DNA from 2 places in the Chryseobacterium sp. StRB126 genome. Region 2 is predicted to be linked to the other one. Evidence: riboswitches for the same ligand, from Rfam matches in the RefSeq annotation. Region 2 holds a riboswitch; the other holds the start of a gene.
The links. Region 2 has a riboswitch for thiamine pyrophosphate ahead of thiM (hydroxyethylthiazole kinase). Riboswitches for the same ligand answer to the same signal wherever they lie in the genome.

Region 1: another riboswitch for thiamine pyrophosphate. It lies ahead of thiS (sulfur carrier protein ThiS); the one in region 2 lies ahead of thiM (hydroxyethylthiazole kinase).

Annotation. Positions count from the first base shown of each region.
Region 1 is NZ_AP014624.1:5,373,484-5,380,908, forward strand. It holds gene CHSO_RS24195 (thiazole synthase) at 1-637, opposite strand, end outside; gene CHSO_RS24200 (thiamine phosphate synthase) at 687-1,304, opposite strand; gene CHSO_RS24205 (thiamine phosphate synthase) at 1,398-1,985, opposite strand; gene thiC (phosphomethylpyrimidine synthase ThiC) at 1,982-3,793, opposite strand; gene thiS (sulfur carrier protein ThiS) at 3,818-4,024, opposite strand; TPP riboswitch at 4,082-4,177, opposite strand; gene CHSO_RS24220 (RluA family pseudouridine synthase) at 4,260-4,937, opposite strand; gene CHSO_RS24225 (hypothetical protein) at 4,943-5,266, opposite strand; gene panB (3-methyl-2-oxobutanoate hydroxymethyltransferase) at 5,270-6,085, opposite strand; gene CHSO_RS24235 (Crp/Fnr family transcriptional regulator) at 6,148-6,861, opposite strand; gene CHSO_RS24240 (heavy metal translocating P-type ATPase) at 6,951-7,425, shown strand, end outside.
Region 2 is NZ_AP014624.1:1,369,821-1,377,245, reverse strand. It holds gene CHSO_RS06250 (carbon starvation protein A) at 1-1,500, shown strand, start outside; TPP riboswitch at 1,560-1,652, shown strand; gene thiM (hydroxyethylthiazole kinase) at 1,712-2,509, shown strand; partial or broken gene thiE (thiamine phosphate synthase) at 2,506-3,141, shown strand; gene thiD (bifunctional hydroxymethylpyrimidine kinase/phosphomethylpyrimidine kinase) at 3,138-3,971, shown strand; gene tenA (thiaminase II) at 3,958-4,608, shown strand; gene CHSO_RS06225 (TonB-dependent receptor plug domain-containing protein) at 4,706-7,425, opposite strand, start outside.

The sequences.
Region 1 (7,425 bases), 1.5 Mb from region 2:
CAGCAATAGCAGTATTAACCAAAACCGCATCTGCTCCCATTTCCATTGCTTTTGCAGCATCTGACGGTGCGCCAATTCCCGCATCTACAACAACAGGAACCTTACTTTGGCTAATGATAATTTCTAAGAAATCCAGTGTTCTCAAACCTTTGTTGGTTCCGATCGGCGCTCCTAAGGGCATTACCACAGCAGTTCCTGCATCTTCAAGCCGTTTGCATAAAACCGGATCAGCGTGAATATAAGGCATCACTACAAAACCTAATTTGGCCAATTCTTCAGTGGCATACAATGTTTCTATAGGATCTGGTAATAGATATTTAGGATCCGGATGAATTTCCAGTTTTACCCAGTTGGTTTCCAATGCTTCTCTGGCTAACTGTGCTGCCAACACTGCTTCTTTAGCTGTTCTTGCTCCTGAAGTATTGGGTAAAAGATGAACATTCGTTCCTTTTAATGAATCTAGTAAATCATCTTCGGCTGACTGAGCATCAATTCTCTTCAAAGCCATCGTAACCATATTGGATTCTGAGGCCACCACAGAGGCTGCCATATCTTCAAGGCTTCCGAATTTTCCTGTTCCTAAAAACAATCTGGATTCAAAAGTTCTGTCTGCTATTAATAATTTTTGATTATGCATATGTAATTATTTATTTTTTTGAAGGGCATTGTCCCAGTCTTGTCAAGGTTTAAAACATTGACAAGGCTTTAAACTCATTAATAATGGACGGCTGGTTAGTAATCTGCCCTGAAACTGCCACACCATAAATTCCGATCTGCTGTAAGGTCTGAATATCTTCAAGACTGACTCCTCCAATAGCAAAAATTTTAGGAATTTCCATTGATTTTTCATGAAGCTGATCTATTATTTTCTGATACCCTTCAAACCCAAGAATAGGACTAAGCTTTTCTTTTGTAGAAGTGAATCTTAATGGCCCCAACCCAATATAATTGCATGATTCATTCATTCTTTGAAGAACATCTGAAAGGGTATTTGCCGTTCCGCCAATGATCTTATTATCCCCTAAAATAATTCTTGCTTCTTCAATGGAACCATCATTTAATCCTAAGTGGACTCCATCAGCATCTATCGTCTTCGTTAGTTGAACATGATCATTGATGATGCAGATTGACTGATATTCTGAGCAAAGCTGCTTTGAAGTTTCACAAAGGTTTATTAATTCATTTTCAGGTGCATTTTTCCAACGGATCTGTACCCATTTGATCCCATTATCTAAGGCTTTGTGGATATTCTGTTCCTGTTCCTGCCTTGTACTTCCCTGTGAGATGTATTGTAATTTTTCCATATTAACTATGAATGTGTTCCCAATAAAGAGGGATTGCTTTTTAAAAATTGTTCGATATATAATATCCCTTTTCTGTAAGCAATTTCCAGGTTTTCACCTTTTGATAGCTCTCCTGCATTTTCTAAATACGCTTAAAGGTTCGTCACTCTCCCAAACTGCTCCTAATAAAGCCACACCATCTACCCCAAGATCAAAAACTTCCTGAATACGGTTGAAATAAATACCTCCTAAGGCGATCAGCTTTACATCCGGATTATTTCTTTGACTCAAGCTTTCCATAACTGTTGAATCAATTCCATATCCTTTTTTGGAAATACTTGGAAAGAATGGACTTATGAAAGCATATTCCCATTCTCTTTCCAGCGTATTATAGGTAGTAATTTCATGAACAGAGGTTGAAACTATATTTCCCTTCATAAAAGGTTTATATTTTCCTTCCTTTCGGTCTTCTTCTCTGAAGTGAAATCTTGAAATCCCATAATTTCCCCCAAGATCATAATGACTGTGCAGCACCAATTGCTTATAAAACCGTTCATCAATACTGTTGATAAAACAAGTCATTTCTTCCCGGCTGATCCATGGTTTTCTGATATGAAGCAGATCCAATCCATCGTGAAACATCTGATTGATGATCTTTGATTCGTTTGGAACTATCGTTTCAGGAGTGATGACGAGAATCATATATAAATTTCCTTTCCTTTTTCAATAAACTCCTGCGACTTATCAAACATTCCCTGTTCCGCAGATTCACGGATTTCCTGGGTAATCTTCATCGAGCAGAATTTTGGTCCGCACATAGAACAGAAGTGAGCGATTTTAGCTCCGTCAGCTGGAAGTGTCTCATCATGATAAGCTCTTGCCGTATCCGGATCTAATGAAAGATTGAACTGGTCTTCCCATCTGAATTCAAATCTTGCTTTACTTAACGCATTATCTCGGTATTGTGCTCCCGGATGTCCTTTTGCTAAATCTGCGGCATGGGCAGCTAATTTATAAGTAATTACTCCTACTTTCACATCGTCTTTGTTCGGAAGGCCTAGATGTTCTTTCGGGGTCACATAACAAAGCATGGCACATCCGAACCAACCGATCATAGCCGCTCCGATTCCTGATGTAATATGATCATAACCGGGTGCAATATCTGTGGTTAAAGGCCCCAAGGTATAGAAAGGTGCTTCGTCACATACTTCCAATTGTTTCTCCATGTTTTCTTTGATCATATGCATTGGAACATGCCCCGGACCTTCAATCATCACCTGTACATTGTGCTTCCATGCAATTTTTGTCAGTTCACCCAAGGTTTCCAGCTCTGCAAACTGAGCGGCATCATTGGCATCAGCAATAGAGCCCGGACGAAGACCATCTCCCAGAGAGAAAGCCACATCATACTTCTTCATGATCTCACAAATCTCCTCAAAATGAGTATATAAAAAGTTTTCTTTATGATGATAAAGACACCATTTTGCCATAATAGAGCCTCCTCTGGAAACAATTCCTGTTACTCTATTGGCTGTAAGGTGAATGTACCTTAGTAGAACTCCGGCATGAATAGTGAAATAAGATACTCCCTGTTCTGCCTGTTCAATCAAAGTATCTTTAAAAACCTCCCACGTTAAATCTTCCGGTACTCCTTTTACTTTTTCCAGCGCCTGATAAATTGGAACTGTACCAATGGGAACCGGGCTGTTTCTGATGATCCACTCTCTCGTTTCATGGATATTTTTTCCTGTGGAAAGGTCCATAATTGTATCGGCTCCCCATCGGCAAGCCCAAACAGCCTTTTCCACTTCTTCATCTATACTTGATGAAACAGCACTGTTCCCGATATTCGCATTGATTTTCACCAAGAAGTTTCGTCCGATAATCATCGGTTCACTTTCAGGGTGATTGATGTTATTCGGAATAATAGCCCTTCCTGCAGCAATTTCATCTCTTACAAACTCCGGAGTGATCTTGCTTTTCGGGGTATTGGCACCAAAACTGTTTCCAACATGCTGGCAGGCCATTTCTTTTGGGACCGACTGCAATTGTTCTATTCTTTGGTTTTCTCTGATAGCAATATATTCCATTTCAGGAGTAATGATGCCTTGTTTTGCATAATAAAGCTGAGTCAGCTCCTTTCCTTCCTGAGCAACTTTCGGTTTATGATCGTAGGAAAAACGTAATGCATCAAGTTTAGGATCTGCCAGCCGGGCTTTTCCATATTCTGAGGTGATTCCCTCCAGAATTACAACATCTTCTCTGTCCAGAATCCATTGTTCTCTTATCCTTGGAAGCCCCTTTTGAATATCGATTGTTGCATTTTCATCGGTATAAGGCCCCGATGTGTCATAGATTGTTACCGGAGCATTTTCTTCAAAATTTCCGTTTGTCAGCTTGGTAGGGCTAAGTTGTATTTCACGCATTGCTACATTGATAGGATGAATTTTTCCTTCAACATAGATTTTCTTTGAGTTCGGAAATGGCGAACATGTAATTGAATGAGCCATAGATATTGGTATTAAGTATGAGAATTATCCGCCCTGAGTGGCAGTAATGATTAAAATTGAATCCAGATTGTTAAGGGAGGTTTCCGCCCAGGCAGACAGCGGAATAATACGATTGTTGAGTGCTACGGCAATACCTTTCTTTTTCCCGGGCAGCTCCATAGCCAATAATGCTTCCAGATTATCGGGAAGTATATCAAATGTTTTTCGGGTGTGGTTGATTATAAGTTCCATTCCTAATGATTTAAATATACTTTAGGAATGGCTATTATTGTACAATAGAATGTACAGCAAAAGTCATCTACTTTTCCCTACGCTGGTATAATCCAGATCAGGTTCAAAGGGTAAAGTCTCAGTCTGTAAACACAGACACCCCTAAAGTGTGTGACGAAGGTAGTTATTTTTTGAGAATGGGCAAAATCAAATTTTATGAAAATAAAAATCCCGCTTATAGCAGGATTTTATTAATTTATTCTTCACAGGCTCTCCAAACAGCATCGTTTTGTGGAACAGGAGCTATAATTTCAATTTTTTCTTTAGTCACAGGATGAATGAATTCCAGTTTTCTGGCATGGAGATTAATTCCACCATCCGGATTGGAACGTGGAGAACCGTATTTTAAATCTCCTTTGATCGGAATCCCAGTTTTAGATAACTGAGCTCTGATTTGGTGATGTCTTCCGGTTTCAAGATCTATTTCAAGAAGCAGATAATTATCTAAAGTTTTGATAATATTATAAGTTAAAATAGCTTCCTTAGCGCCTTCTGTAGCTTTTGGAAAAACAATCGCCTTGTTGTTCTTTTCGTTTTTCTTTAAATAATGAACCAGCCTTTGACTTTGTGGAATTAATTCTTTCCCAACTACCGCCCAATAGGTCTTTTTAACCTCACGGTTTTTCACCATCTGAGTAAGACGGGAAAGTGCTTTTGAGGTTTTAGCATAAATAACCAGCCCTGAAGTGGGACGGTCTATACGATGAACCAAGCCGAGAAAAACATTTCCCGGCTTAGCATCTCTTATTTTTATAAAATTTTTAATAGATTCCAATAGTGATTCATCACCGGTCTTATCGCCCTGTACAAGCTGACCGACTTTTTTATTCACTACCAGAAGATGGTTGTCTTCATATACAATCTGCTCCTTCATTCAGTCTATCTGTTTCTGTTTCTATTTGACATTGAAAGAATAATCCCCGCCAAAAGACCAATTGTTTTAAGTCCTGAAATCATTGAACTATCCGGCAATAAAGCTCCGACCACACAAACTCCTGCGGCTGCATACATCGCATACATAAAGTTTTTATTAGTCAGCATAGGTGCCTGAATAAAGAAGCTTGCTCCTATCAGAACATAGAAGACTTTTCTTGAAAGTAAATGATTGATCTCAGGTGAAAATAAATTGAACCAGCCTATAGCAAGACAGATTAATGCAGCAATAGATAGTATTCCCTGGATAGATTGTTGTTGATTTTGCATGAATTAATAACTTTCGTTTTGGTTAGGGAAGTCAACATTTTTTACATCTTTTACATATTGAGAAACTGCACCTGTGATTTCTGTGTAAAGATCAAGGTATCTTCTCAGGAACTTCGGACTGAAACCTTTGTTCATTCCTACCATATCGTGGTACACCAAAACCTGACCATCACAATCTGCTCCTGCTCCAATTCCGATGGTAGGAATAGAAATACTCTCAGTAACTTTTTTAGCTAATTCGGCAGGAATTTTTTCCAACACTACAGAGAAACATCCTAATTCTTCTAAAAGTTGCGCATCAGCAATCAGTTTTTCAGCTTCTGCCTCTTCTTTTGCTCTTACTTTATAAGTTCCGAATTTATAAATCGACTGTGGCGTTAATCCCAAGTGCCCCATTACAGGAATCCCAGCATTGATGATTTTTTTAATAGATTTCGAAATCTCTTTTCCCCCTTCAATTTTCACAGCATGAGCACCTCCTTCTTTCATCATTCTTACTGCAGACTCTAATGCTTTTTCAGGATTACTCTGATACGTTCCGAATGGCAAATCTGCCACCACTAAAGCTCTGTCAGTTCCTCTTACCACGCTTTGAGCATGATAGATCATTTGGTCTAATGTAATAGGTAATGTCGTTTCAAAACCTGCCATTACATTGGCTGCAGAGTCGCCAATCAAAATAGCATCTACTCCACCGGCATCTACCATCTTTGCCGTGGTAAAATCATAAGCAGTAAGCATTGTTATTTTTTCCTTGTCGAATTTCATTTTACGCAAGGTTTCAGTCGTAACTTTTTTAATTTCAGAGTGAACAGACATAATTTATCTATTTTTTAAAAGTTAAAAAGTCGGCCTGTAGCCGACTTAAGTTTTTATGATTTTTATAAAACTACGTGACCGAGTTTCATGAGTTTATCGTGATTTAGAATCTTGATGTTTCGCCCGTCAACTTCTATCAGGTTATCCTGTTTGAATTCTGAGATCAGACGGATGGCACTTTCAGTAGCAGTACCAATGATGTTGGCAATTTCTTCCCTGGTTAAGGAGATTTTGATGAAGCCTTCCGGATCTACCCCTAATTTTTGTTCCAAAAGCAGCAATATTTCAGCCAGCCTTTCTCTTACCGTTTTCTGGGCAAGGAACGTTATGGTATTGGATGATTCTCCTAATTCGTAAGAAATTTTTTGAAGCATTACAAAAGACAACTGTGGATCTACCTCCAGAAGATACATAAAGATATCTGCTGGTAAGAAAACACATTCAATGTCTGTCATAGCTTCTGCTTTGGCTTGGAAGTTTTCCCCGCAAAGCAAAGAACGATAGCCGATGATATCCCCTTCTTTGATAAATCTTAAAATCTGATCTTTCCCAAATGCTCCCGATTTTGATAATTTAGCGGCTCCTTTTTCAAGTACGAACACACCTTTTGGTGTTTCCCCATCTTCGAAAATAGTATCGTGTTTCTGAAAACTCAATCTTTTTTTACCGTTAATATATTTTTCAAAATCTGCGCTAGAAAGTCTTTCCTTAAATGATTTATCATTAAAAACTCTGGCGAACCTCTCTTCAATTGCTATCTGTTGTTCCTGCGGCATTTTATATGATATTTATCACAAAAATAGAACTTTTTAACTCGATAAACAAAAAAAATTGTTATAATTTTGTAGTTCAATAATTTAGGGAGGTGAGCGAGAACTGTTTTCATTGTGGCCAAGGGATAGAAAAAGAGAGAATTTTGTTTGATGAAAAGACTTTCTGCTGCAATGGCTGTAAGTCTGTTTATGAAATTCTGAATATAAATAATTTAAGTAATTTCTATGAGCTTAATAAAGGGGCAGGAATTCGTCCAAGTGATGAAAGTTCTACCCAGTTCGATTATTTAGATACTCCGGAAATTTTTGAAAAAGTCACCGACTTTTCTGAGGGAAATACCAGCCTTGTTACCTTTAAGATCCCTGTAATTCACTGTTCTTCATGTATCTGGCTATTAGAAAGTCTTCATACCCTTAATCCTTATATCAAGTACTCTCAGGTTAATTTTACAAGAAAGACTTTACAGATCTCATTCAACCACAACGACCTGAAATTAAGTGAACTAGCTAATTTTTTAACGAATTTAGGATACAAACCTGTTATCAGCCTTGAAACCGCTGAAAAAA
Region 2 (7,425 bases):
GTAAGACATAAAGGACAAAGTCTTGCTACTATTGCCTCTAAAGAAATTGGAAAAGCAACCGGAACTGTAGCAGGTTTTGCCATACTCTTTATTCTGGTTCTTACATTGGCAGGTTTATCTCTGGCGTGTATCAATGCTATGCATGAAGCTTCCTGGTCTCTTTTCACAGTAGTCATTACAATGCCTATTGCGATCATTATGGGCCTGATTATGCGTTATAAAAAGAACAGTGTTCTGTTTGCAAGTATCTTAGGCGGAATTCTGTTAATTGCCGGGATTATTGGTGGTCATGGGCTAATGCAGAATCCAACCATGAATAATTTATTTTCATGGAATATTAAAACAATTTCCATTGCCATTCCATTATATGGTTTTATAGCTTCTGTATTACCGGTATGGCTTCTTTTAGTTCCAAGAGATTATCTTTCTACCTATTTAAAAATAGGTACTATTATTATGTTGGCTATCGGGGTAATTGTTATTCATCCTACTGTACAGATGCCTGCTATCACAGCTTTTGTAAATGGCGGCGGACCTATTATTGGCGGGCCGGTACTTCCTTTTATTTTTATTGTTATTGCCTGTGGAGCTATTTCAGGATTTCATGCTGTAATTGCTACGGGTACTACTCCGAAAATGCTTAATAAAGAAAGAGAAATTCTTTTTGTAGGATATGGAGCTATGCTTGTAGAAGGTTTTGTGGCATTGATGGCACTTATTGCAGCCTGTACGCTAATGCCAGGTGATTATTTTGCCATCAATACCCCTAAAGAAGCTTATGACTCATTTCTCGCAACACATCCTTCTCTACATGGAGTAGATATAGATTATTATTCACAGAAAATAGGAATTGACCTTTATGGCAGAACCGGTGGTGCAGTATCTCTGGCTGTCGGGATGGCCCATATCTTTAATAAAATCCCTTATATGGATCAGCTTACAGCCTATTGGTATAATTTTGCGATCATGTTTGAGGCCGTCTTTATCCTTACCGCCATTGATGCGGGAACAAGAGTTGGCCGCTTTTTTCTGCAGGAAATGCTGGGTTCTGTAGTTCCAAAATTTAATGATAAAAACTGGATCCCGGGAATTATTATCAGTAGTCTTCTTTTCACTTTTGCCTGGGGATATCTAGTATATACAGGAAATGTGAACAGCATTTGGCCGTTATTCGGAATCAGTAATCAGCTATTGGCTGCCTGTGGGCTTATTGTCTGTACAACGATGCTGATTAGGATGAACAGAGGAAAATATGCATTATGCTCAGCTGTTCCCGGAGTTTTTATGGCCGGAATTACATTCTGGGCCGGTTATATTCAGGTAACCTCTATTTATATTCCCAAAGGGCAGTATCTACTTGCTGCATTAGCGGTAACCGCAATGGTCCTTATGCTGATTGTATTTATAGGAGCGTTCAGAAAGTGGTATCAGTTGCTGCAAATTAACACAACAGAGATTGACCATTATGGAGAACCAGTGAAAGAGCTGGTTGAAAGATAATGTGTTTTCTGCAAAATCTGCTAAAGGTTTTTGCTTCCTTTGATAATTTTTATACATTTGTTTTGCTTTAGGGGTATTCTGTAAAGAATTGAGAGAGTCCCTTTGAACCTGATACGGCTTACACCGACGTAGGGAAAAGCAAAATGACATGATTTCTTATGTCTTTTGTTCCGGATTTTTTCCTAAAGCTATTTTTATTTTAATAATAACAATGGAAAAAAATCTCTGGCAACAAGTTCAGCTTGTACGACAAAAATCTCCTCTTGTTCACAATATTACCAATTATGTAGTGATGAACAATACAGCCAATGCTCTTTTGGCTGCAGGAGCTTCTCCTATTATGGCACATGCCAAATCAGAAATCCGGGAAATGATTAATATAGCTCATTCTGTGGTTATTAATATCGGCACTCTGGATGAATATTGGTCTGAGTCTATGCTGATGGCCGCAGAAACAGCGAATGCCATTCATAAGCCCTGGGTACTGGATCCTGTGGGAGCAGGAGCAACTTCATTCCGTGATCAGATTTTACATCAACTGTTACAATTTCATCCTACCGTAATCAGAGGCAATGCTTCTGAAATTATTGCTCTTGCTAAAATCAATACAACAGTCACCAAAGGGGTAGACAGCACAGCAGAAAGTAATGATGCCGTGGAAGCTGCACAAATCCTGGTTCAACAATATAATACCATTGTGTGTATCTCTGGTGAAACAGATATTATTCTTAGCCCAAATCAATCTATACAAATTAAAAACGGACATTCCCTTATGACCAAAGTAACGGGGCTGGGATGTTCTGCAAGTGCATTAGCAGGAGCATTTATTGCCGTTGCTGAAGATAAAGCAGCAGGTATTGCTGCGGTCATGTCATTATTAGGAATAGCAGGTGAACTGGCTGTTCGTGAAAGTAAAGGCCCCGGAAGTCTTCAGGTCAATTTGATTGATAAGCTATATAATATGACTGAAGAAGAATTTATAAGCCATTTAAAAATAGAAAAATCATGAATGTAAATCCTTTCCCTTACTCATTATATCTGGTAATTTCTGAAGAAGACTGTATGGGAAAAAACTTTCTGGAAGTCGCAGAACAGGCCATATTAGGTGGTGTTGATATGATACAGCTTCGCGAAAAAAAAGATAGTCCTGAAGTATTCCTTCAAAAAGCTTTGCAGCTTATTGAAATTACCAATAAATATGGCATTCCACTTATTATTAATGATAATATCACCGTTACTGAAAAAGTAAATTCAGCAGGAATACATGTTGGCAACAGCGATGCAGCTCCTCTGAATCTGAGACAGCGTCCTTTGATCAGGAATAAAATGATTGGTTACTCAATAGAACATCTGGCTCAGCTCGACAATGAACAATCTGCAGTGGCAGATTACCTGGGAATAAGCCCTGTTTTTAGAACAAAAACTAAAACAGATACTATTACAGAATGAGGACTGGAAGGTATTTCCCAAATCAGACAACTTACAGAAAAACCTTTGGTAGCCATAGGTAATATTCACCTGGAAAATGCAAAAGCTGTTATCAATGCCGGAGCAGACTGCATTGCCGTAGTTTCTGCTATATGCAGTGCAGATGATCCTCAAAAAGCAGCTTATGAATTAAAAAATGAAATTGTAAAATGAAAAAATACAAATACCCATCAGTTTTAACTATTGCGGGCTTCGACGGAAGCGGTGGTGCCGGTATTCAGGCGGATATTAAGACGACATCTGCTTTAGGATGTTATTCCACCTCCGTACTAACGGCTTTGCCTGTGCAAAACACCCAGGGAGTACAAAAAATATATCCTATTCCTGTAGAAGCAGTTGCTGATCAGATAAAAGCAATTCTCGACGATATTGTTCCTGGTGCGATAAAAATTGGAATGGTTCATACTCCCCAGCTGGTAGAAACCATTGTTTCCACATTAGCCGAATACCCTAAAATACCTATTGTTTTCGATCCTGTCATGGTTGCCACCAGCGGGCATCGTTTGATTGAAGAAGAAACCATCACAGCACTCGCTGAAATGTTGTTTCCTATTGCAGATGTCATCACACCCAATATGGATGAAGCCGCAATTTTAGCAGATATGAAAGTAGAAACTCTTGAAGATTTATACACCGCAGGAATTAGGATTAAAAAACTAGGCTGTAGAACGATTCTTCTTAAAGGCGGGCATCAGGAGACCTCAACAATCACCTCTCTCTTTTATGATGAACAGGAGAATTTTCATTCTTTCGAAACGCTGAAATTGAATACCAATAATACTCACGGTTCAGGCTGTACACTTTCATCTGCTATTGCCTCATATATTGCTCAGGGTAAAACCTTGTACGAAGCCGTTTCTCTTGGGCAGCAATATATCTACAAAGCTATAGAAAGCGGGACAGATGTACAAACAGGTCATGGAAACGGGCCACTGAATCACTTTTTTAACCCACAAAAACTCATCAAAAATGAAATGGTCTGAACAAACCTGGAATGCTATAGAGAAACATTATCAATCTATCCTTGATATGCCTTTCATCAAAGAATTATCCGATGGTAGTTTGCCACAGGAAAAGTTTCGTTTTTATATGGCTCAGGATTCTTTATATCTGGAGCATTTTGGAAGAACTCTTTCCCTTATTGCAGCAAAGATACCTGATCTTGAAGATGTACTTGCCTTTATGCGTTTTGCAGAAAATGCTATCGTTGTGGAAAATGCGCTTCATGAATCCTACTTTAAAGACTTTGGGTTAGTGGATAAAGGAGTTTTACAACCGGCTTGCCATCACTACATTCATTTTCTGAGAAGTACCGCAGCATTGGAATCTGTGGAAATTGCAGTTGCAGCAGTCCTTCCATGCTTCTGGATTTATCGTGAAGTTGGAAATTATATTTATGAGATTCAAAATACGATGAACAATCCTTATGAAAAATGGATCGCTACTTATGCAGGAGAAGAATTTTCAGCTGCAGTAGACCAGGCTATTGCCATCTGTGATCAATTAGCTGAAAACAGCACCGAAGAAACCAGAAAAAAAATGACAGAAGCCTTCATCGCTGCATCCAGAATGGAATATTACTTTTGGGAAGCAGCTTATGATTTGAGAAGATGGGAGTAAAGAATATACTGGCTACGCCAATCATTTTTGATCTCATCAACTAATAAAAAAACGGAACCAAAAAATTGGTTCCGTTTTTTATAAGTATAAAACTTCATTAAAAATTGAAGTTAAGTCTTGTGAAAACATATCGTCCGTTCTGTCCAAACTGTGAGGTAGAACGGGAGTAAATAAACTGATCATTATTACTTGAAGCCGGTAGATTTTTGGTAGGATAAATATCAAACAGGTTGTTCACTCCTATCGTTAATCCTACATTTTTTGTAAACTGATAAGCCGCTGAAAGATCTGTAATAATTTTATCGCCTATGGTCTGGTGCTCTCTAGGATCAAGGATACCATCACCATTCACATCAAGAACATCTGCTCCGGTAACTTTCCCGAAATAGGTATTTCTCAGGTAAAAACTTGCTCCTTTCCATGTAATCGTGTGAGACAGACTCGCTTTTACTCTAGGTACAGCTTCTTCCAAGTATACTCTCGATTTTTCAGAGAAATAGACCTTTTCAAGAACCGGAGATTTTAATAATCCAGCTGAATGAATCTCTCCTACCTGCTTAGTCTGGTTTAAATTGATCGCAAAGTTATTATCCAGTTTTACACCTGAAAATCTTGCGTTATGTGCAATAACAATATCCACCCCTTTTGTTTCCGTATCAATGGCGTTGGTGAAAAACTGAGCGGCATTCACATTTAATTTTTCAAACTCTGTCTGGGCTTCCAGAGGTACATCTTTTTTTAAGAACTGATCGGTAAGAATGATTCTGTTATCAATTTTTGTAAAATATCCATCAGCAGTGAAGGTCAAATTCACGGATGGAATTTTATAAGTAAATCCTAAACTTGCAGATTTTGAGGTTTCCTGTTTCAGCTTGGGGATATTCAACTGTCCTGCCAATCGTGAGTCATTGCTGTAAGTTCCCACTTCAAGAAGTTGCCCACCAGTAAATAAAGTAGAAGTTACATTATAATAGATTTGATGAATAGATGGTGCTCTGAATCCGGTCGATCCTGCAAATCTTACATTAAAATTAGGAGCAACTTTAATTCTTGAAGCCAGTTTATAATTGAATGTAGATCCGAAATCTGAATAATTTTCATATCTCGCAGCTGCATCTACTAACAACCAATTCGTAAAGTTCAGCTCTACATCTGCATAAGCCGCCAAAGACTGTCTGTTTTTGTTCACCGCATTCTCAGGTTTAAATCCACTGAATACCTGCGAACCTCCCGGAAGAGCTTGCCCAAAGAAATCTGTAGGTCTTTGAGTAGTATTGTTCCATGGATTTCCAAAAGCATCATATATAGTATAAGAAGCTTCTTCCCCTGCCGTCATTTTGAAGTTTTCAAAACGGTGTTCACCTCCAAATGCTACGTTCAGTCCCTCCAATACATCATATTTTTTAGAGAAATCTAAGTTGATGGTATTTTGAGTAAACCTTAATCCACCTGCATCAAATTCATTAGGGGAAGCAAAACGTAAAGAAGTGTTTCCTGTATTACGGATGTTATAGGTGAATGAATTCTGTCCGAAAGTATTACTGAAATCAATATTCCACCCTTCCCATTTTCCTTTGATTCCTGCAGCTAATGAAATATCCTGTATATCAGTTCCTATCTGTGGAAGATAACCATTGGGATATAAACCTGTAAAAGTCCTGTTTTCTCTCGGTCTTCTGTAGAATCCTCCGGAAACCCCATGTCTTAAACTGTATCCGCCAAAAGTATACACTTTCCAGTTATCACTTACAGGAACCTCAGCATTAATGAAAAGCTGGTGGTTATTAAGCTTGGACTGCCCTACCTGCATATTGAAATCTTTTCTTGTTTGTCCTCTGTAAGCAAGCTCCTGATCTGTTATATAATTCAAATAACTGGTCGTAAATCTGTTTGGATCCGACAAAACTTTCTGTAAAGCAGAAATAGAATTAGCACCCTGTATAGCATTTTGCAATTCCTGAGAAAAATAACTTACTTCTGGTGCATATTGGTGAATATAGTTTACAATTTGCTGAGAATTTGGGGTGTTTCCAATGTCAGTAAAAAGAGAAGAAAGATTTACGCCGTTTTTCAAAGCGCGCTGTTCAATGGCATTATAAGCATTATAAATAGGTGCATTTTCAGTTCCGGCTCTGTAGGTAGGATTTCTGAACTGGGAAGACCAGGTAATATTGAAGAAACCACCTTTAGTTCCAATCTTATTACCATAGTTCAGGTCTAACTGAATATTCTGCCCGTCAAAATTTCCGGTATGGTCGTTAGCTGTAGGGGTTAAATTTCCGCCATAGCTGATCTGACCGGCCAGTTTTCCTGTATCTCTTTTCAGTTCAAGATTCATTACACCTGCAATCGCATCAGAACCATATTGTGCGGCGGCTCCATCTCTTAAGACCTCTATTCTGTTTAAAGCGAAAGAAGGAATGGCATTCAAATCCGTTCCTACTGTTCCTCTTCCCGGTGTTCCGTTTACATTGACTAATGCAGAGGTATGTCTTCTTTTCCCATTCACCAATACCAGAACCTGATCCGGTCCCAAACCTCTTAACTGTGCTGGATCCAAATGGTCGGTTCCATCAGAATTGGTTTGAATGGTAGAGGTAAAAGAGGGTGCTATGGCATTTAATATTTGTCCGATATTAGACTGAGGAAGAACCACTGAAGCTTCCTTCAGATTGAATACATCCACAGGAACCGGACTGTCTGCCTTCGATCTTGCTCCGGCTCTGGATCCCAGGATAACAACTTCTTCTACATTATTGGTATTAACACTGTCTTTTTTGGTTTTGACACTGTCTTTTTCCTGTCCATAGGTAAATA